One region of the Lachnoanaerobaculum sp. MSX33 genome, then DNA from elsewhere that is predicted to be linked to it. Evidence: riboswitches for the same ligand, from Rfam matches in the RefSeq annotation. Region 1 holds a riboswitch; the other holds the start of a gene.
What was found. A riboswitch is a leader RNA that binds a small molecule or an ion and turns the genes downstream of it on or off. The one in region 1 is predicted to bind FMN.
Positions count from the first base shown of each region.

Region 2: it holds a riboswitch for FMN, as region 1 does, so the genes downstream of both, HMPREF1495_RS08945 (ECF transporter S component) here and ribD (bifunctional diaminohydroxyphosphoribosylaminopyrimidine deaminase/5-amino-6-(5-phosphoribosylamino)uracil reductase RibD) in region 1, are expected to answer to the same signal.

Region 1 covers NZ_AZXX01000084.1:36,419-47,645, reverse strand. Annotated here, with positions in the region: gene HMPREF1495_RS09670 (hypothetical protein) at 1-1,155, shown strand, start outside; FMN riboswitch at 1,211-1,324, shown strand; gene ribD (bifunctional diaminohydroxyphosphoribosylaminopyrimidine deaminase/5-amino-6-(5-phosphoribosylamino)uracil reductase RibD) at 1,497-2,606, shown strand; gene ribE (riboflavin synthase) at 2,606-3,250, shown strand; gene HMPREF1495_RS09655 (bifunctional 3,4-dihydroxy-2-butanone-4-phosphate synthase/GTP cyclohydrolase II) at 3,265-4,482, shown strand; gene ribH (6,7-dimethyl-8-ribityllumazine synthase) at 4,508-4,981, shown strand; gene HMPREF1495_RS09645 (hypothetical protein) at 5,133-5,693, shown strand; gene HMPREF1495_RS09640 (glycine--tRNA ligase) at 5,705-7,093, shown strand; gene leuS (leucine--tRNA ligase) at 7,183-9,597, shown strand; gene HMPREF1495_RS09630 (MptD family putative ECF transporter S component) at 9,727-10,326, shown strand; gene HMPREF1495_RS09625 (energy-coupling factor transporter transmembrane component T family protein) at 10,331-11,011, shown strand; gene HMPREF1495_RS09620 (ABC transporter ATP-binding protein) at 10,996-11,227, shown strand, end outside.
Region 2 covers NZ_AZXX01000081.1:9,779-21,005, reverse strand. Annotated here, with positions in the region: gene rimM (ribosome maturation factor RimM) at 1-98, shown strand, start outside; gene trmD (tRNA (guanosine(37)-N1)-methyltransferase TrmD) at 101-847, shown strand; gene HMPREF1495_RS08950 (DUF4317 domain-containing protein) at 844-1,956, shown strand; FMN riboswitch at 2,008-2,125, shown strand; gene HMPREF1495_RS08945 (ECF transporter S component) at 2,217-2,960, shown strand; gene HMPREF1495_RS08940 (RelA/SpoT family protein) at 3,393-5,678, shown strand; gene HMPREF1495_RS08935 (MBL fold metallo-hydrolase) at 5,678-6,340, shown strand; gene hemZ (coproporphyrinogen dehydrogenase HemZ) at 6,337-7,761, shown strand; gene hisS (histidine--tRNA ligase) at 7,748-9,007, shown strand; gene aspS (aspartate--tRNA ligase) at 9,022-10,809, shown strand; gene HMPREF1495_RS08915 (response regulator transcription factor) at 10,840-11,227, shown strand, end outside.

The DNA of each region.
Region 1 (11,227 bases):
GAGGAATTCATTATAGAACTTGCAAACAAGAATTTTGATAAGGTATTTTTAAAAACTCCAAAGGAAAAAGCGACCAAAGAATTTATAGCAGAATATATTCTAAAATTAAGCATGGAGAATGAGGGTGATAATCTTGAGAAGCTATTAAACTCTATGATAAAGCCGGTTGAAAATCCTTCAAATTATCCTGTATATCAGGCTATATACACTTTGAGCAGCAAGCGGGCAAGGGAGTATATAAACATATTATACAGCGAAACCATAGAACTGTTACAAAAGAATAGTGATATATTATTATATGGAGATGTTGGAGATGAGAATAATTATAATTATCTTGTAAGGCGGAGTAATAATTTACTGGGGTTGGCCACATTATTTGGAAGCATAAAATATTTGATAGATGATGTATACAAGGATTTACCGGATAAGTCATATATACAATTTACTCAATTATATATAAGTAACTTGTATTATGATACACATTTAAATGAATCTTATTATCACCTAAATTATGAAAAACAGATGGTTGGGGCAAATAATAGAGGTGTAGTTCTGTCACCTAAAAAGGAGAGTTATAGTGAAGTTATTACAACAGATATATTTAGGAGAAGAGGTAATATAGACCTTGAAATTTTCTTGGAAAATTATAAAAAAGAAAAAAATTCAAATGAGAATATACTAAATGTTGCAGCTTTTAAGTTTGCTGATTTAATGAAGAACATGGCTAATGGAGTAGTGGATTATTTATATAGCTATAAAAAAGAGGATAGGATTATGTCAGAGATCAATCAAAGTATATTAACCCAAAATTATTATTGTGGCGGAACATTTAGTGTAGATAATTATAGGTGTGTCGTTGTTGCAGGTTTATTTGATCCTGATACTATAAAAAGGATAAGAATGGTTAATGAGAGCGGATTTAAAGAACTGTTAAGAGTGGAGTGTGGTATTGAAAATCCTGCTTTTGAGTTTGAAGATGTAGGTAATGAAGAGCATCAAGAAATTATTAAAAAATTGTGGAACGGTGGATGTAATATTTTAGAAGAACCCGCAAAAAATTTTGATAGGATAATTTTTTTAGAAGATCAATATGATGATATGACAAAATCAAAAATATCATTTATGGATATATTGGTAAATGGATATGGGTTCTAACAAAGCAAAAATACACACTTTACAAACCCCAAATTAAGTATTATGATTAAGAAAAAGATATCTTCAGGGCAGGGTGAAAGTCCCTACCGGCGGTAAAGCCCGCGAGCCTATGGCATGATCCGGTGAGATTCCGGAGCCGACAGTACAGTCTGGATGAAAGAAGATTTTGATACGGTTAATTTGCAGATAAATGTATGTAGTATCAAGGCTCTGAGATGGTGAACCATTTCAGAGCCTTTTTAATATATTTATACGGCATAAATAACAGTTGTCACCATCCCTGGAAATATTTTCAGGGGATTTTTTATACCCAAATCTCTAAAAAGAAAGAAGGGATAGAGTTGACTGATAAAGAATATATGCTCAGAGCAATCAGTCTGGCAAAAAAAGGAGAAGGATGGACAAATCCCAATCCCATGGTAGGTGCTGTGATTGTTAAAGATGGAAGGATAATCGGAGAAGGTTATCACAAAAAATACGGTGAGCTTCATGCGGAAAGAAATGCTTTTGCATCGCTTAAAGAATCTGCAAAAGGGGCAACAATGTATGTGACAATGGAGCCCTGTTGTCACTATGGTAAGACTCCGCCATGTACACAGGCAATCATTGAGCACGAAATCGGAAAAGTTGTAATAGGTTCTAAAGATCCGAATCCAAAAGTGTCAGGAAAAGGTGTACAAATCTTAAAAGAGGCCGGGATTAGTGTAGAGGAGGACTTTTTGAGAGAAGAGTGTGACAAATTAAATCCCATATTCTTTCACTATATTAGGACCAAAATGCCCTATGTGGTGATGAAGTATGCCATGACCCTGGACGGAAAGATAGCTACAAAAACAGGAGAATCAAAATGGATTACCGGAAAAGAGGCAAGAGAGGAAGTACAGCATATGCGCCATAGGTATATGGGTATTATGGTCGGGATAGGAACGGTACTTGCAGACGATCCGATGTTAAATGTCAGAGTAAAGGATAAGAAAAGCCCTGTACGAATTATATGTGACAGTAAGCTCAGGATCAAAGAAGACAGTCAAATTGTAAAAACCGCTTTTAATCAAAGAACAATAGTGATATATGCGGATTCACAAAATATTCAGGAAAAATTAGAAAGATTACATTCCTTAGGGGTGGAGACATTATATTGTCCTGATGAGAGAAATCAAATAGATCTTAAAAAACTGATGATATATCTTGGAAATGAAGGTATTGACAGTATTCTTTTGGAAGGTGGGGGCACATTAAATGAAAGTGCCGTAAGAGCGGGAATCGTAAAAGAAGTACAGGCTTTTATAGCACCGAAATTATTCGGAGGTGTAAACAGCAAAACTCCTATAGAGGGTATCGGTGTAAATCTTCCTTCGGAGGCTGTGAGACTGAAATATATCGATATTTGTCAAATCGGTGAAGATATCAAAATCACATGTAAATTGTATGAAAAAGCAGGGGAGGAATAATGTTTACAGGCATAGTGGAAGAACAGGGAGAAATCGCTTATATCAATATAAGAGGGGAATCGGGAAGTTTGGAAGTGAAAGCAAAGAAAGTACTTGAAGGCACGAAAATCGGTGACAGCATTGCAGTGAACGGAGTGTGCTTGACGGTCACATCTTTATTTCCTGACGGATTTAAGGCTGATGTGATGGCGGAAACTGTCAGAAGAAGCAGTTTTAAAAACTGCAAGAGAGGAAGTAAGGTAAATCTAGAGCGTGCAATGGCCGCAAATGGGAGATTCGGAGGCCATATAGTGAGCGGACATATTGACGGTATCGGGGTAATCAGCTCCATGATTCGTGAAGAAAATGCCGTGTGGGTGTCAATTGAAACCCCACATGAAATACTGAATTTGATTGTGGAAAAAGGCTCCGTTTGCATTGACGGAATAAGTTTGACGGTGGCAAAAGTTGATGAAACAGGTTTTAAAGTATCGGTAATACCGCATACAGGAGAAGAAACAACACTTTTATCAAAACAGCCGGGAGATATTGTTAATCTTGAAAATGATGTAATAGGAAAATATGTAGAGAGATTACTTGGAAATAAAAAAGAAAAAAAGGAATCTGAAATTACAATGGAGTTTTTGGAGAAATTCGGGTTTTAGAACAGGAGGATACTATGGAACAAAATAATAACTACAATACGGTTGAAGAGGCGCTTAAAGATTTGCGAGAAGGAAAAATCATTCTGGTTACGGATGATCCCGACAGAGAGAATGAGGGCGATATGATTTGCGCGGCGGAATTTGCCACACAAAAAAATATTAACTTTATGGCGACCTATGCAAAGGGACTTATATGTACACCAATGAGTGAAGAAATTGCCGAAAGACTTAACTTTCCTCCAATGGTTGCAGAAAATACCGACAATCACAGTACTGCATTTACGGTTGTGATTGATCATGTAGATACAACTACAGGTATTTCGGCAACGGAGCGAGCCTTTACTATTATGAAATGTGTGGATGAGAATGCAAAACCGACAGATTTTAGAAGACCGGGACATGTATTTCCGCTTATTGCAAGAAGAGGAGGAGTTTTGGTTCGTAACGGTCATACTGAAGCTACAACAGATCTTATGAGACTTGCCGGTTTGAAAGAATGCGGTGTATGTTGTGAGGTAATGAAGGAAGACGGAAATATGATGCGTACGCCGGAACTTTGGGATATGGCAAAAAAACATAATCTTACATTTATCACAATCAGAGATTTACAGGATTATATAAGAATACATGAAAAACATGTAAAAGAAGAGGCGGTTGCCGACCTTCCGACTCAGTATGGTGATTTTAAAATGCACGGATATATAAACGACATTACCGGAGAACATCATATTGCACTGGTAAAAGGTGATATAGGAGACGGAGAAGATGTGCTTTGCAGGGTACATTCGGAGTGTTTGACAGGGGATGCATTCGGTTCTCTAAGATGTGACTGCGGTTTGCAGCTTCAGACAGCTATGAAGCGTGTGGAAGCTGAGGGCAGAGGTATTATTCTTTATATGAGACAGGAAGGCAGAGGCATTGGCCTGATAAATAAAATAAAGGCATATGCGCTTCAAGAACAGGGTTATGATACCGTAGAGGCCAATGTAAAGCTTGGATTTGCCCCGGATCTTAGAGAATATTGGGTAGGGGCTCAAATCTTATCAGATCTCGGTGTAAAGTCTTTGAGACTTTTGACCAACAACCCTGAGAAAGTATACGGACTTAGCGGATTCGGAATCAAAATCAAAGAAAGAGTTCCGCTTGAGATCAGGCCTCAGAAGTACGATATAAAATATATGAAGACAAAACAGGAAAAAATGGGACATATTTTTAAAGAAATAAATTTATAAAATTTTGATTATTAAGGAGAAAAAAATGAAGAACATCAATTTGGTAGAAGGAAAACTGGTAGCACCTGAGGGAATGAGAGTAGGTATTGTAGCGGCAAGATTCAATGAGATTATTGTGAATAAGCTTTTAGGAGGGGCAGTTGACGGCCTTATAAGGCATGGAGTTAAAGAAGAGAATATCACGGCGGCATGGGTACCGGGCGCTTTCGAGATTCCTATAACGGCACAAAAAATGGCTGTTTCAAAAAAGTATGATGCAATCATTTGTGTAGGCGCAGTTATTCGTGGAGATACTTCTCACTATGATTTGGTATGCAATGAATCTGCGAAAGGAATCGCACAGGTTGAGCTTGCAACAGGAGTTCCGGTATTATTTGGAATTATCACTACTGAGAATATAGAGCAGGCGATTGCACGTGCAGGCAGCAAGGCCGGAAACAAAGGATATGATTGTGCATTGTCTGCAATAGAGATGGTAAATCTTATAAAGCAGCTTTAAATAGTTAATAAAAAATCTCTCCTACCTTGAAAATGAGCCGTTTTTGTGGCATACTTGTTTCTAGTGTCTTAATAAAAATTTGAATATTCTGACATAGTTTAATTGTTATACTGCTTTTGGGCGGATAAATTTATATAGAAGAGGAGTGCTCATGAAAAAGGGATATTTGGCGGCTGCAGCGTTGCTGTTATTTTTGACAGGCTGTGGTGGAAACAAGTCATATTCATACCATCCTGATCAAAGCTCTATATTTATATCCGGGGACGGCACACTAAAGTCCGCCTTGGTTGAAGAAATAGATACGGAAGCGAAGAGCGATGAGCTTGAAAGCTTTGCCAACGCAGAGATAGAAGACTTTAATAAGTTAAATGCAAATAATCAGGTAAAACTTGAAGATGCCGCAATAAAAAAGAATGTGGCAAAACTGGTATTTTCATACAGCTCATTTGAATGTATGAAAGAGTTTGCAAAGTTTACTCAAGACAACAGCTTTGATTTGAATTCTGTAGAGGTATACAATCTTAAAGATATTGATGTATCAAAGATGGATTCAATAGAGATACCTGAGGGGATCAAAGGCAATTATATTGCGCTAATAGACGGTAAGGCCGATGTGTATACAGAGGGGAAGATCACCTATGTATCAAATGATATCGAGTTTGATGATAATACTGCCAAGGTAGATGGCTTTAATTATATTATATTTAAATAAAGGAGAAATTCATGGAATATAGCATGGAAAAAATCATAGCATTGGCTAAATCAAGAGGATTTGTATATCCGGGTTCAGAGATATACGGCGGTCTTGCAAATACCTGGGACTATGGTAACTTGGGTGTTGAATTAAAGAATAATGTTAAAGCTGCCTGGTGGCAGAAGTTTATAAAGGAGTCACCATACAATGTAGGTGTTGACTGTGCCATTTTGATGAATCCACAGACATGGATAGCATCAGGACATTTGGGAAGCTTCTCAGATCCTCTTATGGACTGCAAGGAATGTCATGAGAGATTTAGAGCGGACAAGATCATTGAAGACTATATGCAGGAAAATAATGTTACTATAGACGGTAGCGTGGATGCATGGTCAAATGATGAGATGAAAAAGTACATTGATGAGCATGAAATAGCTTGTCCAACCTGTGGTAAGCACAATTTTACAGATATCCGTCAGTTCAACCTTATGTTCAAGACCTTCCAGGGCGTAACAGAGGATGCTAAAAATGTGGTTTATTTAAGACCCGAGACGGCACAGGGTATTTTTGTAAACTTTAAGAATGTACAAAGAACTTCAAGAAAGAAAGTACCTTTCGGTATAGGACAGATCGGTAAGTCATTCAGAAATGAGATCACTCCGGGTAACTTCACATTCAGAACAAGAGAGTTTGAGCAGATGGAGCTTGAGTTCTTCTGCAAGCCGGGTACAGACCTTGAGTGGTTTGAGTATTGGAGAGGTTTCTGTAGAGACTGGCTTATAGCTCTCGGTATCAAAGAGGATCAGATGAGACTTAGAGATCATGACAAAGAGGAGCTTAGTTTCTATTCAAATGCTACAACAGATATAGAATTCCTATTCCCGTTCGGCTGGGGTGAGCTTTGGGGAATCGCAGACAGAACTGATTATGACCTTGGTCGTCATCAGGAAGTTTCAGGACAGGATCTTACATATTTTGATGATGAGACAAGTGAGAGATACATTCCATATGTAGTAGAGCCTTCACTTGGTGCAGACAGAGTTACTTTAGCATTCCTTTGTGCGGCATATGATGAAGAGACTCTTGAGGGAGGAGATAGAAGAACAGTTCTTCACTTCCATCCTGCACTTGCTCCTGTTAAGATCGGTATTTTGCCGCTTTCAAAGAAGCTTAATGAGGGTGCTCTTAAGATATCTGAAGAATTATCAAAGTATTACAATGTAGAGTTTGATGACAGAGGAAATATCGGTAAGAGATATCGTAGACAGGATGAAATAGGCACACCATTCTGTATTACATATGACTTTGACTCTGAGAATGACAATGCTGTAACTGTAAGAGATAGAGACAGTATGGAGCAGGTAAGAATCCCGATAGCAGAGCTTAAGGCTTATTTTGAGGACAAATTCAGATTTTAAAATTTAACTTATTTTGAGTAGAGCTTTAACTTCACTTTTGTGGAGGGAAGCTCTAATCAACTTTAAACCGGTAGCGAAAGGAAGAGATTATGGCACATTATAATCATAGTGCAATAGAGAAGAAATGGAAGAAAAACTGGGAAGCAAACCCTGTAAATGTTGATGATGGAAAAAAGCCAAAGTACTATTGCTTGGATATGTTCCCATATCCTTCAGGTTCAGGACTTCATGTAGGACACTGGAGAGGATATGTAATATCTGATGTATGGAGCAGATATCAGGTGCTGAAGGGTAATTATGTAATACATCCTATGGGTTGGGATGCATTCGGTCTTCCTGCAGAGAACTATGCAATAAAGATGGGAGTTCATCCTGCTAAGTCTACAGCAGAAAATGTAGCTAATATCAAAAGACAGATAAATGAAATTGCGGCACTTTATGATTGGGACAGAGAAGTAAATACTACAGATCCTAACTTCTATAAGTGGACACAGTGGATATTTGTTCAGATGTTCAAAAAAGGCCTTGCCTATGAGAAAGAATTCCCTATCAACTGGTGTCCTTCATGTAAGACAGGTCTTGCAAACGAAGAGGTAGTAGACGGAAAATGTGAGAGATGTGGAACTCCTGTTACAAAGAAGAATCTTCGTCAGTGGATGTTAAAGATAACAGCATATGCAGACAGACTTCTTAATGATCTTGACAAGCTTGACTGGCCTGAGAAGGTTAAAAAGATGCAGTCGGACTGGATCGGAAAGAGCTACGGTGCAGAGGTAAACTTCAAAGTAGACGGAAGAGATGAGAATATAGTTGTTTATACTACAAGACCTGATACTCTTTACGGTGCTACTTTTATGGTACTTTCACCTGAGCATGAGCTTGCAAAAACTCTGGCTACAGATGAGACAAGAGAGGCGGTAGAGAAGTATATCTTTGACAGCTCTATGAAGTCAAATGTAGACAGAATGCAGTCAAAGGAAAAGACAGGTGTATTTACAGGCTCTTACGCAATCAATCCTTTAAACGGAGCAAAGACACCTATCTGGCTTTCGGACTATGTTTTGGCCGACTATGGTACAGGAGCTATTATGTGTGTACCTGCACATGATGACAGAGACTTTGAGTTTGCAAAGAAATTTGATCTTCCTATAGTTCAGGTTATAGCAAAAGACGGTAAAGAAATTGAAAACATGACAGAAGCCTACACAGATGCTGTAGGAACAATGATAAATTCAGGCGACTGGAACGGTATGGAAAGTGCCAAGTTAAAGCTTGAAGCTCCGCAGATGATAGAGGAGAAGGGTTATGGTAAGAAGACTACAAACTACAAGCTTCGTGACTGGGTATTCTCAAGACAGCGTTACTGGGGAGAGCCTATTCCGATAATACATTGTCCGCATTGTGGAAATGTACCTGTGCCTGAGGATCAGCTTCCTTTAGAGCTTCCTAAGGTTGAGAGCTATCAGCCTACCGGAACCGGTGAGTCACCGCTTGCAGCTATTGATGAGTGGGTAAATACAACATGTCCTGTATGTGGTGCAGCTGCAAAGCGTGAGACAAATACCATGCCTCAGTGGGCAGGTTCAAGCTGGTATTTCTTAAGATATGTGGATCCTCACAATGATAATGAGCTTGTAAGCAAGGAGATGGCGGATAAATACCTTCCTGTAGATATGTATATCGGTGGCGTTGAGCATGCCGTACTTCATCTTCTTTATTCAAGATTCTATACCAAGTTCTTAAATGATATAGGTGTGGTTGATTTTGATGAGCCTTTCACAAAGCTTTTCAATCAGGGTATGATAAACGGCAGTGACGGACAGAAGATGAGCAAGAGTAAGGGAAATGTAGTTTCACCGGATGATCTTGTTCGTGATTATGGCTGTGATGCTCTTAGAATGTATGAGCTTTTCGTAGGTCCGCCTGAGCTTGATGCTGACTGGGATGACAGAGGTATCGAGGGTGTATCAAGATTTTTAAATAAGTTCTATAAGCTTGTAATGGACAATAAGGATAAGAATGTAGAGGCTGACAGAGAACTTTTAAGAGTACGTGCAAATCTTATCTCGGATATTGAGCAAAGATTTAATGCATTCAGCTTAAATACAGTTATTGCAGGCTTTATGGAGTACAATAATAAGCTTAATGAGCTTAGCAAAAAGAACGGTGTGGATAAAGAAACTTTAAAGGCATTTACTATATTGCTTGCACCGTTTGCACCTCATATAGGTGAGGAGCTTTGGGAAGAGCTTGGTGGAAAAGGCTCGGTATTCCATGCTGAGTGGCCTACATTTGATGAGAGCCATAAGGAAGTGGATACAATAGAGGTTCCTGTTCAGATAAACGGAAAGACAAAGCTTGTTATTGAGCTTGATGCCAATGTAAGCAAGGAAGATGCTATAGAGGCAGGTAAGAAGGCTTTATCGGAAGCCGGAAAGCTTGAGGGAACAATAAGAAAAGAAATTTATGTTCCGAAGAAGATTATAAATATAGTTGTCGGATAAAATTAAAAGAAGCCGTCGGGGAAATGACGGCTTCTTTTTGTATTGTAAAAATCATTTCTTGACAGTATAGTTAGGCAGTGCTAACATTAATTTAAAAAATATATCTTTTAGAAGAAGGGGGAGAAATAAATGAAATTAAAAGATATTATTGTAGTAAGTTTGCTTGGAGTGGTGGGTTTTGTTGTCAGCTTGTTATCAGGAATGATAACACAGATCTTTGGGACTTATGGAATTTTTGTACATGTTTCAATAGGAAGTTTATTATGTGCTCCGGTTTATTTTGTTATGTGTCATAAAATTGCTAAAAGAGGAACAATATTCATTTATTATCTGTTATCAGGTATTATTTATGCTGTTATGGGATTTATTCCTATGCTTCCGATTATGCTTGTAGCCGGTATTTTGGGAGAGGCATGTATAGGGGGTAAAGATAATTATATAAATGACGGCAGAATCGCTATATCATATGTAGTTTCACAGGTAATTTATGCACTGCACGGTTTCTTTTTTATACTTTTCCTAGGTGTGGAAGGACTGGTAAAAACTTTCCCGAATCTGTTCACTGTTGAAAAGGCTCAAATGGTTAAAGGGATTTTCTTTAATCCTAAAAATATGGTAATCATATTGTTTATAGAGCTTTTAGCTTCAATTTTAGGTACATTGCTTGGCAAATATATCTATAATAAGTTTTTTAATAAGAGTATTACCAGAGCGGGAATACTATCTTAATATTATGAAGACGGAAATACAAATCAAACCGATATCTGTGGGTATCCTTATGATAATCTATACAAGCATTGTGTTTTTTTGTACAATGCCTGTGTATTGGCTAATGCTGATTTTCAGCTTCTTTTTGGCAGCTGTTGTAAAAAGAAGAAAATCAATTCAGCTGTTTGCTTTTTATATTATTTTATTCGGTTTAATAAATATAGTTCCAAGTGAATACTTTTTGTATGGATGGTTTGGGGCAATGTATACAATGGTACTGATTATACTTAAACTGTTTCCTTTATGGATACTGGCAGGTATAATGTCTGATTTTAGCACATCCACAATGATATACTCTTTAAAGAATATACATTTACCGAATTCTTTATGTATCGGAGTGGGTATCTTTTTTCGCTTTATTCCGGAATACCGAGAATATTTATCAGAAATAAGGGAGGGATTAAAAGCCAGGAATATTGAAATAACTGTTTTCAGACCGATTCACAGTTTGGAAGTCTATCTTGTTCCTATGATTTACAAAGCCTTTGAAACAGGTGAAACTTTATCATGTGCTTTAATTACAAAGGGAATTGAATATGATTGTAAAAAGACTTCTTATCAGGATATCTCTTTCACATGGAGAGATTATGCTGTTATTTTAGTCGGACTTATATTACTTGGTATTACGATATGTCAAAAATTATAAATGTTGATATAAAGAAGTTTTCATATAGTAAGGAAACTATTCTAAAGGATATCACTTTTTCTGTAAATAAAGGTGAATTTATTGTTATTACAGGATTGTCAGGATGCGGTAAGACGAGTTTATTAAGGCTGTTAAACGGATTGATTCCCGCATTATATGAGGGGAATATAATAGGACAAATAAGTATTTTGGAGAAGAGTATTTCAGACTACAAAG
Region 2 (11,227 bases), on a different contig from region 1:
AAGTATTATTCCCATATATCAGCCAATGTATACTGGATGTGGATCTTGAAGAGGGAAAGATTAGAGTCCATGTTTTGGACGGACTTTTGGATTTATAGATATGAAGTTTTTTTGTTTAACATTATTTCCTGAAATGATAGAAATGTGTATGAACACAAGTATAGTAGGTAGAGCCATAAAAAATGATTTGATATCAATGGAAGCTATAAATATTCGTGATTATACACTTGATAAACATAGAAGAGTGGATGACTATCCATATGGCGGCGGTGCAGGAATGGTAATGCAGGCTGAGCCTATTCACAAAGCATATGAAAGTATCTGTGACAGACTGGATAAAAGAGCTAAGCTTATATATCTTTCACCACAGGGTAAGGTGTTTGATCAAAATGATGCCAAGGAACTTGCAAAGCTTGATGAGATAGTTTTTCTTTGCGGTCATTATGAAGGCGTCGATGAGAGAGCACTTGAACTTACAAATGCGCAGTGTTACTCCATAGGAGACTATGTACTTACAGGTGGTGAGCTTCCGGCTCTTGTAATGATGGATGCAATCGCAAGGATGGTAGACGGAGTACTTACCAATAATGAAAGTGCTGATTTTGAGTCATTTGAAGACAATTTGCTTGAGTATCCGCAATATACAAGACCTGTAGAGTATGAGGGACTTAGGGTACCTGATATGCTTCTTTCAGGGCATCATAAAAATATAGAAGAGTGGCGTAGAAAAGAGTCTATAAAGAGGACTTATCTTAACAGACCGGATTTGCTTGAGATCGCCAATCTTTCAAAAAAAGATTTAATTTATCTGGAGCAATTGAAGCAGGAAAGTAGTGAAAAAAGATGATTAGAGAAGAAATAAACGAGATCAAAAAGCAATTTAATAAGGATACCAATGTTATCACAAAGTATGCAGGTTGCTATGTTGATGCTGAAAAGAATATAAAATTTATGAATAAGGATGCTTTCTATTCATTACCTGAGGAGGATGCTTTCAAATATGAAGAAATATTCAGAAAGACCTTGTCGGGAGCAATTGGGAAGTCATTACTGACCTTGGACTTTTCTTTGGATGATGAAGATGAAGACAGTCCACATGCATTTTTAATGAAACTTAGAGAGAGCAGGCTTGATGATGAATTGCTTCTGGATGAATTCTTCAGAAAAGTAATAGAATCCTATGAGCATGCCGAAAATTATTACATAATACTTATTGATATCATGTATGATATTCCGGGTAAGGCAAGCGATAAACTTGCAATGGATGATGCTTCAACCGAAGTTTATCATGCACTGCTATGCAGTATATGTCCTGTGAGCCTTTCAAAGCCTGCACTCAGCTATTTTGCCAATGAAGGTGTAATTGCAAACAGAGTCAGAGACTGGATAGTAGGTATGCCTATGCACGGATTTTTATTCCCTGCATTTACAGACAGAACTACAGACATACATGCGGCATTATACTTCAGCAAGAAAAATGATGCACTTAATGAGAGCTTTATAAATGAAATAATAGGTGTTGAGCCTCCTATGTCATCAGTTATGCAAAAAGAAACTTTTGAAGCTGTGCTTTATGATATTTTAAGAGATGAGCTTACAATGCCTGTTATGTCATCTTTAAGTTCAAATATGCTTGATTTGATTGCTGAAAACTCCGACAACCCTGAACCTTTGGTACTTACAAAAAATGATATGGTTAAGCTTATTTCAAAGAGCGGTGTATCAGATGAAGCAGTGGAATCATATGAGAAAAGTGCAGATGCAGATATAGAAGTACTGGCAGATAATGTAATAGATACAAAGAAATTTGAAGTTAAAACACCCGGCATTACCGTAAAAACCGATACGGACTCTATTGAAAAGCTTGAGACAAGAATAATAGACGGAAGAAAATATATTCTCGTTCCTATAGAAGATGATGTGGAAGTTAACGGTATGCCTGTAAGGAGTCTATAATACTATTGACATTTTGTATAAAAAGTTTTAGAATTAAGTTAATAAAAATTAATATTTCTTCGGGGCGGGGCGTAATTCCCCACCGGCAGTATAGTCTGCGACCTGCATGAGCAGTTGATTTGGTGAAATTCCAAAACCGACAGTATAGTCTGGATGAGAGAAGAGTGTTTTCAAATTCATTTGCTTATGCCCCCTATAGATAATATAGGGGTTTTTGCATTGAAGAAAACCACTCCGAAGCATAAGCTATGGAGGTAGTTATGTTAAAAACAGTAGTTGAAAATTTGGTTTTTGTAGCAGAGTTTCTGGGAATAGTATTTGCTACATTTTTAGTTGCATATCTTTTTGAGAAGATAGCAAATAAGAGGTCCGGCTATACAGGTCCTGTTATTACCACTCAAAAGATTGCAATGGTCGGTTTGTTCGGTGCCATAAGTACAATACTCATGATGTTTGAGTTCCCTGTACCTTTTGCTCCTACATTTTACAAACTTGACTTTTCCGAGTTACCTATAATGATAGTAACCTTTGCTTTCGGTCCGGTTGCCGGAATACTTACAGAGTTTATAAAGATACTTTTAAAAGTAATGTTTAGATCAACTACCACAGCATTTGTGGGCGAGCTTGCAAACTTCTGTGTAGGAGCATCTTTAATCCTTCCTTCAAGTATTATTTATATATTCAGCAAAACAAGAAAAGGAGCTTTGATTGGAAGTATAGCAGGAACACTTACAATGACAGTATTCGGATCGCTTTTTAATGCATTGTATCTTTTACCTAAGTTTGCACAGATGTATGGAATGGATCTTAGTGCACTTGTAGGAATGGGAAGTGCACTAAATCCTGCAGTAACAAGTATTCAAACCTTTGCATTGATGATAGTTGCACCGTTAAATCTGTTAAAGGGTTGTATGATTTCAGTCCTTACAATTGCTTTATATAAGAAATTTTCACCTATATTAAAGCAAGGCAATTCATTCAGAGAAGTGAATACAGTAAAATAGACTTGAAATAATAGATTTAAAGAGTGACAATGACATTATGGTTTAAGGAGGTGCACATAAATGAGATATAATAAAGATAGGCATTTACCATTTTGGTATTTAGTAATGTTATTTCAAGTTATAGGTTTGATTGTATTTTTCCCATTTTACATAATATATTTACTGGCAAAAAATCAAAAATAAAGTTTAATAATAAAATTTAAGGGTTTGATAAAAATGTTGAGATTTAGTATTTGTAAATCTCAACATTTTTTTGATATAATTAAAAACTTTAAATTCACAGTTTGTAATAATCTACATAATCATTTTATAAAGCACCTTTTTTCTTAGGTTTTCTTGCTTTTTTTACATTATATTCGTATAATAAAAGCTTAGACATATATAACCCAAACTATAGCTTTGCAATATTTTAGCCTGAGAATGAGGAATTTAATGAAAGAGGATAAGTTGAACTTTCTGGATGAAAATATAGAAACACCTATTGATAAACCGGCAGATTTTACTTCGCCGGAAAGCTTGTATAAAAAACTTGTTGATATCATATTACATTATCATCCTTCAGATGATATCACAATGATATCAAAAGCCTATGAACTGGCAAAAAAAGCACATAATGATCAAAAAAGAAAATCGGGTGAACCATATATCATTCACCCTATTTGTGTTGCAATTATTCTTGCCGAGCTTGAACTTGATAAGGAAACAATAGCCGCAGGTCTCTTACATGATGTAATAGAAGATACGGCTATATCATTTGAAGAGCTATCAAATATATTCGGCGTGGATGTAGCCAACTTGGTAGACGGTGTTACAAAGCTTACACAGCTTTCATTAAAGAATGATAAAATAGAGATGCAGGCTGAAAACTTAAGAAAGATGTTTTTGGCAATGGCAAAGGATATAAGGGTTATTCTTATAAAGCTTGCTGACAGACTTCACAATATGCGTACACTTCAATATATGAAGCCTGAAAAGCAAAAAGAAAAGGCAAGGGAGACTATGGATATATATTCTCCGATTGCTCAAAGACTGGGTATTTCAAAAATAAAGGTTGAGCTTGACGATTTATCATTAAAGTATCTGCATCCTGATGTTTACTATGATCTGTCGGAAAAGCTTGCATTCAGAAAAGAACAACGACAGCAATTTGTCGATGAGATTATAAAGAAGTTCGATGAGCATTTATCCGGTACAGGAATGAAATATCAGATAAGCGGAAGAGTAAAACATTTATTCTCAATATATAAAAAGATGGTAAATCAGAATAAGACTCTGGACCAGATTTATGATGTGTTTGCCATCCGTATAATTGTGGAAGATGTGGCCGCATGTTATCTGGCTCTAGGTACGGCACATGAAATCTATAAGCCTATACCCGGAAGATTCAAAGACTATATTGCGATGCCGAAACCGAACATGTATCAGTCGCTTCATACCACACTTATCTCAGATACGGGACAGCCTTTTGAGGTGCAGATAAGAACATTTGAGATGCATAAGACTGCAGAGTTCGGTATCGCCGCTCACTGGAAATATAAAGAGAGCGGAAGCGGTACATCTGCACAGGGGTCAGAGGATGCCAAGATGAACTGGCTCAGACAAATACTTGAGTGGCAAAAGGATACCTCCGACAATGCTGAATTTTTAAAGGTAATTAAGAGCGACTTGGATCTTTTTTCTGACAGTGTATATTGTTTTACACCAAATGGTGATGTTAAGAACCTGCCTGCAGGTTCAAATCCTATAGACTTTGCTTATTCAATACATTCGGCTGTCGGAAATAAGATGGTCGGTGCAAGAGTTAACGGTCGTCTTGTAAATATCGACTATGAGTTGAAGAGCGGTGACAGAGTCGAAATCATAACCTCTCAAAACTCAAAGGGACCAAGTAGGGATTGGCTTAACATAGTCAAGTCAAATCAGGCTAAGTCTAAGATACAACAATGGTTTAAGACCGAGCTTAAAGAGGACAATATCCTTCGAGGTAAGGATCTTCTTGAAAAGTACTGCAAAGCAAAGGGAATAAGCTGGAATGAGATAAACAAGCCTCAATTCCAGGAAAAGGTAATGAAGCGCTATGCAATCAAAGACTGGGATTCAATTCTGGCATCCTTAGGTCACGGTGGTTTAAAAGAAGGTCAGGTCATCAATAAGATGATTGAAGAACAAAAGAAGGTTGCAAAGAAAGAAATTTCCGAGTCTGCTCTTTTGGAAAGTCTTAGTGATAATAACAATACGGCAATACATAAGAAATCTAAAAACGGTATTACCGTAAAGGGTATAGAGGATATAGCTGTCAGATTTTCAAAATGTTGCAATCCTGTTCCGGGTGATGAGATAGTTGGCTTTATTACAAGGGGCAGAGGAGTTTCAATACACAGAACAGACTGTATAAATGTGATGAATCTTCCTTCGGATGACAGAACAAGACTTATACCTGCCGAGTGGCAGGAGTTTGAAGATGCCAAACTTGAAGAGAAGTATCAAACAGAATTGCAGATATTTGCGCACAATCGTCAGGGACTTATATTCGACCTTATAAGAATTTACAGTGAAAACAACATCACTATCAATAATATGAATGCCCGTACAAACAAGCAGGATATTTCAACCATAAATCTTGTGTTTGATATAAAGGGAAGAGAAGAGTTGAACTCTTTAATCGGTAAACTCAGACAGATTAACGGAGTAATAGATATTGAAAGGGCTACAGGCTGATGAATAAATTAGGAATATATGTACTTACACTCGGTCCGGTACAGACCAATGTGTTTGTTGCATACAATAAAGAAACTTTGGAATGTTTGATAGTGGATCCTTCTGCCCAGGCGCAGTCTATTATCAAAGTTATAGAAGAGAATAAGTTAAAACCAAGTGCAATACTTCTTACACATGGACATTTTGACCATATAATGGCGGTAAATGATTTGGTGGAAAAATATAAAATAAAAGTATACATATCAAAAAATGATGAGGAAATGCTTGGAGACAGTTATAAATCCGGCGGAAAGTCATTTATCGGACATGGATATGTTACAAAGGCTGATTTCTTGTTGAATGATGGTGATATTATCCGCTTACTGGATGAAGATATAAAATTTATCGCTACACCGGGACATACAAAGGGATCGGGTTGCTATTATATAGAGTCTGAAAAGATTTTATTCTCGGGTGATACGGTTTTTAGAGAGGACTGTGGAAGAACGGATCTTTACGGAGGAGATAATCCTACTATAATAAGGTCGATATATGATAAGGTCCTTACTTTGCCGGAAGATGTAAACATATTACCCGGGCATATGGATATGACTACGGTAGGACATGAAAAAAAATTCAATCCTGTTGCAATTTATGTAGAAAAGCATGGGATAGATAGATGATTTCATTACTATTGGAAGATATGACCTTTGAGCAGGATATCAGAGAGCTTTTGATGGCTTTTTATCCGGAGGAAAAATATATTTACACAGATGAAGATGTATTTCTTTCATTGCTTTTATCAAAGGACAATACTGATTATCATATTAAAATCAAAAGTAAAGACAATGTATTGGAGTTTAGTTCACCGCTTAGAGATACAAAATTTGATACCAAAAATGATTTAAAAAGAAATATATATAAAAATCTTTTAAAGCTTGGCAACAAGGAACTTACTTGGGGAACTCTAACCGGAATAAGACCCACAAAGATAGTAATGGAAATGCTTGAAAATGATATGTCTTTAGAAGATATAAAAAAACATTTAAAAGAAGTCTATCTTGTAAGCGATAAAAGAATTAAGCTTTGTACCGATACGGCAAAAAATGAATTCAATATATTAAAGAAAATTGATTATAAGAACGGATACAGTCTTTATATAGGTATACCGTTTTGCCCTACAAGATGTTTATACTGTTCTTTTACATCTTATTCTATTGCACAATGGAAGAAAGATACCGATACGTATGTAGAAGCGCTTTGCAAAGAACTTTTAGCTGTTTCTAAGATGTATGAAGGCAAAAAACTTCAAACTATTTATATGGGTGGTGGAACACCTACTTCACTTGAAGGATATCAACTGTCAAAAATTTTAAATGTTGTAAAGACAAATTTTGATCTTTCAAATCTTTTAGAGTTGACGGTTGAAGCAGGAAGACCTGACAGTATAACAAGAGAAAAGCTTGAGGCATTAAAGGACGTGGGAGTTGACAGAATATCTATAAATCCACAGACAATGCAGCAAAAGACTTTGGATCTTATAGGAAGACATCATAGTATTGAAGATATATATGAAAGCTATAAGCTTGCAAGAGATGTAGGATTTGAAAATATAAATATGGACTTTATAATCGGACTAAACGGTGAAACTTTAGAGGATGTTATCGACAGCTTCACAAAGGTGAGAACCTTTGCTCCTGAATCTGTTACCATACATTCTCTTGCACTAAAGAGAGCTGCCAGGTTAAATACAGAAAATAAAAGAGAGATTATGGACAATGATCTGATTTTATCAATGATAAATACAGCTACCGATACCTGTGCCGATTTGGGGTTGGAGCCGTATTACTTGTACAGGCAAAAAAACATGGCGGGCAATCTTGAAAATATAGGATTTTCAAAACCGGGTAAAGAATGTCTATACAATATATTGATTATGGAAGAAAAACAGACTATCATAGCTTGTGGAGCAGGTACATCAAGTAAAATAGTATTCGGAGACGGCAGAATAGAGAGAATTGAAAATGTCAAGGATCCGAAACTTTATATAGAAAGGCTTGATGAAATGATAATGAGAAAGGAAAGTATGCATGGCATTGATTAAAAAAGGTGTCACCGGAATGAAGGACATTCTCCCTGAGGAGATGGTTATCAGGGATTATTTGATAAATATAATAAAAAAGACTTATGGAAGTTTCGGCTTTACCTCAATAGAGACTCCTGCAATGGAGCATATTGAAAATCTTTTAAGTAAGCAGGGTGGTGACAATGAAAAGCTTATTTTTAAGGTTTTAAAAAGAGGTGAGAAATTAAAGCTTGATGATGTTAAGGATGAGAATGACCTGGTAGATGCAGGACTTAGATATGATCTTACATTACCGCTTGCAAGATACTATTCAAATAATCAGGCAAATCTTCCAAATCCGTTTAAGGCATTGCAGATAGGTAATGTATATAGAGCCGACAGACCTCAAAAAGGTAGATTCAGACAGTTTACACAATGTGATATAGATATCCTCGGTGAGGCTTCAAATCTTGCAGAAATAGAGCTTATACTTGCTACAACAAAAGCACTTAGTGAGATTGCAAAGGACAAAAAATTCACTGTAAGAATCAATGACAGAAGAATTCTTCTGGCAATGGCACTTTTTGCAGGCTATTCAGAAGATAATATAAGTAATGTATTTATTATCCTTGATAAGATGGATAAGATAGGACTTGACGGTGTAAGAAAAGAATTGACAGAGCTTGACGGTTCGGATAAATGTGAGAAGTATCTGAATCTTTTTGACGGATTATCTAATGATTCAAAGGCTCTTGTATCTTTAAAGGAAAGTTTGGCCGGTTTTATTGAAGAAGGTGTACTTGACAGTTTATCTGAGATAATGAATACAGTACTTGATGTAAAAGAAAATGATTTTTCACTGGAGTTTGATCCTACATTAGTTCGCGGTATGGGATACTATACAGGAACCATATTTGAAGTAAGTATGGAGGGATTCTCAGGTTCGGTAGCAGGTGGCGGAAGATATGACAAGATGATAGGAAAATTTACAGGAAGTGATACACCTGCCTGCGGATTTTCTATCGGTTTTGAAAGAATTATCACAATACTTATGGATTCAGGATTTAAGATACCTGATGAGAGCAAAAAAATCGCATTCCTTTATGAAAAGAATATTGATGCAAGTGTATTAACATCTATATTAAAGGAAGCATCAGCTCTCAGAGCGGACGGAAATATTGTTCTGGTTTCAAAGATGAATAAGAATAAGAAGTTCCAAAAAGAGGGACTTGAAAAACAAGGATATGTAGAATTTAAAGAATTTTATAGAGAAGCTTTAAAATAGTGAGGAGATAAAAAATGGCAGAATCAATGCTCGGCTTAAAGAGAAGTCACAGATGTGCAGAGGTGGTTAATGCACCGATTGAAAGTGAAGTTACAGTAATGGGTTGGGTTCAAAAGAACCGTAACAAAGGTGGAATTATATTTTGTGATTTAAGAGATCGTTCAGGTATCTTACAGATTATTTTTGAAGAAGATGAGTGCGGTAGCGAAGTATTTAACAAGGCAATGAAGCTTAAACAGGAGTTTTGTATAGCTGTAACCGGAATTCTTAAAAAAAGAAGCGGTGCTTTTAACGATTCACTTGAAACGGGTGAACTGGAGGTAAGAGCAACAGGACTTAGAATACTTTCAGAGTCAGAGACACCACCATTTCATATAGAGGAAGATTCAAAGACTAAGGAAGAGCTTAGATTAAAGTACAGATTCCTTGATCTTAGAAGACCTGACCTTCAAAGAAATCTTATGGTAAGAAGTAAGGTGGCTACAACCACAAGAAACTTCCTTGCAGAAAACGGATTTTTAGAGATTGAAACACCTACACTGATAAAGAGCTCACCTGAAGGTGCAAGAGATTATCTTGTGCCAAGCCGTGTATATCCGGGAAGTTTCTATGCACTTCCACAGTCACCTCAGCTTTTTAAGCAGCTTTTAATGGTATCGGGATATGACAGATATTTCCAGCTTGCAAGATGCTATAGAGATGAGGACCTTAGAGCGGATAGACAGCCTGAGTTCACACAGATAGATATGGAACTTTCATTCGTTGATGTGGATGATGTTTTGGATGTAAACGAAAGACTCTTACAGAGACTTTTTAAGGATGTACTTAATATCGATGTTAAGCTCCCTATACAGAGAATGACATGGCAGGAGGCTATGGACAGATTCGGTTCAGATAAGCCTGACCTTAGATTCGGTATGGAATTAAAGGATGTTTCAAATGTTGTTGCAAACTCTGAATTTGCAGTATTTAAGAATGCTTTGGCAGCCGGCGGCAGTGTAAGAGGTATCAATGCTACAGGCCAGGCAGGTATGCCTAGAAAGAAAATAGATGCTCTTGTAGAGTTTGTTAAGAGCTACAGAGCTAAGGGACTTGCATATATGGCTATTGAAGCTGACGGAAATATCAAGTCTTCATTTGCAAAATTTATGACTGAGGCTGAGATAGAAGGACTAAAGCAAGCTATGGATGCCAAACCGGGTGATATGCTCTTCTTTGCTGCCGACAGCAATAAAGTTGTTTGGGATACTCTCGGTGCTCTAAGAGTTGAACTTGCAAGCCAACTCGGTCTTTTAAAGAAAGATGATTACAGATTCCTTTGGGTTACAGAATTCCCGCTTCTTGAGTGGTCAGAGGAAGAAAACAGATTTAAAGCAATGCACCATCCGTTTACCGCACCTATGGATGAGGATTGGCAGTATATTGATTCGGATCCCGGCAGAGTAAGAGCAAAGGCTTACGATATTGTGCTTAACGGTACTGAGATAGGTGGAGGTTCTGTAAGAATTCACCAGGGAGATGTACAGGCAAAGATGTTTGATGTACTTGGACTTTCAAAAGAAGTTGCACAGGAAAGATTCGGTTATCTTCTTGATGCATTCAAGTATGGTGTACCGCCTCATGCAGGACTTGCATATGGTCTTGACAGAGTGGTAATGCTTATGGTTGAGGCAGATTCTATAAGAGATGTTATCGCATTCCCAAAGGTAAAGGATGCATCAGATCTTATGACAAATGCTCCTGATAAGGTAGATGATGCACAGCTTAAGGAACTTGGACTTATAATAAAGAGCGAACAGTAAACTGAATCTTTATACTGTTGTGGGGATTATATGGAAGATATAAAGATACTGGTGGTTGATGATGAAGCCAGAATGAGAAAACTTGTAAAAGATTTTCTTTCTGTAAAGGGATTTATAGTTTTGGAAGCCGAAGACGGTGAGGAAGCTCTAAAAGTCTTTGATGCAAATAAGGATATAAAACTGATTCTATTAGATGTAATGATGCCGAAACTTGACGGCTTTGAAACTTTAGAAGTTATAAGACAGTATTCCAAGGTACCAGTTATGATGTTGACTGCAAGAAGTGAAGAAAGAGATGAGCTTAAAGGCTATAAGCTCGGTGTAGATGAATATATCACAAAACCTTTTTCACCTAAGATACTTGTTGCCAGAGTTGAAGCGGTACTTAGAAGAACAATGGGTGAGTCTGAAGAAAAAC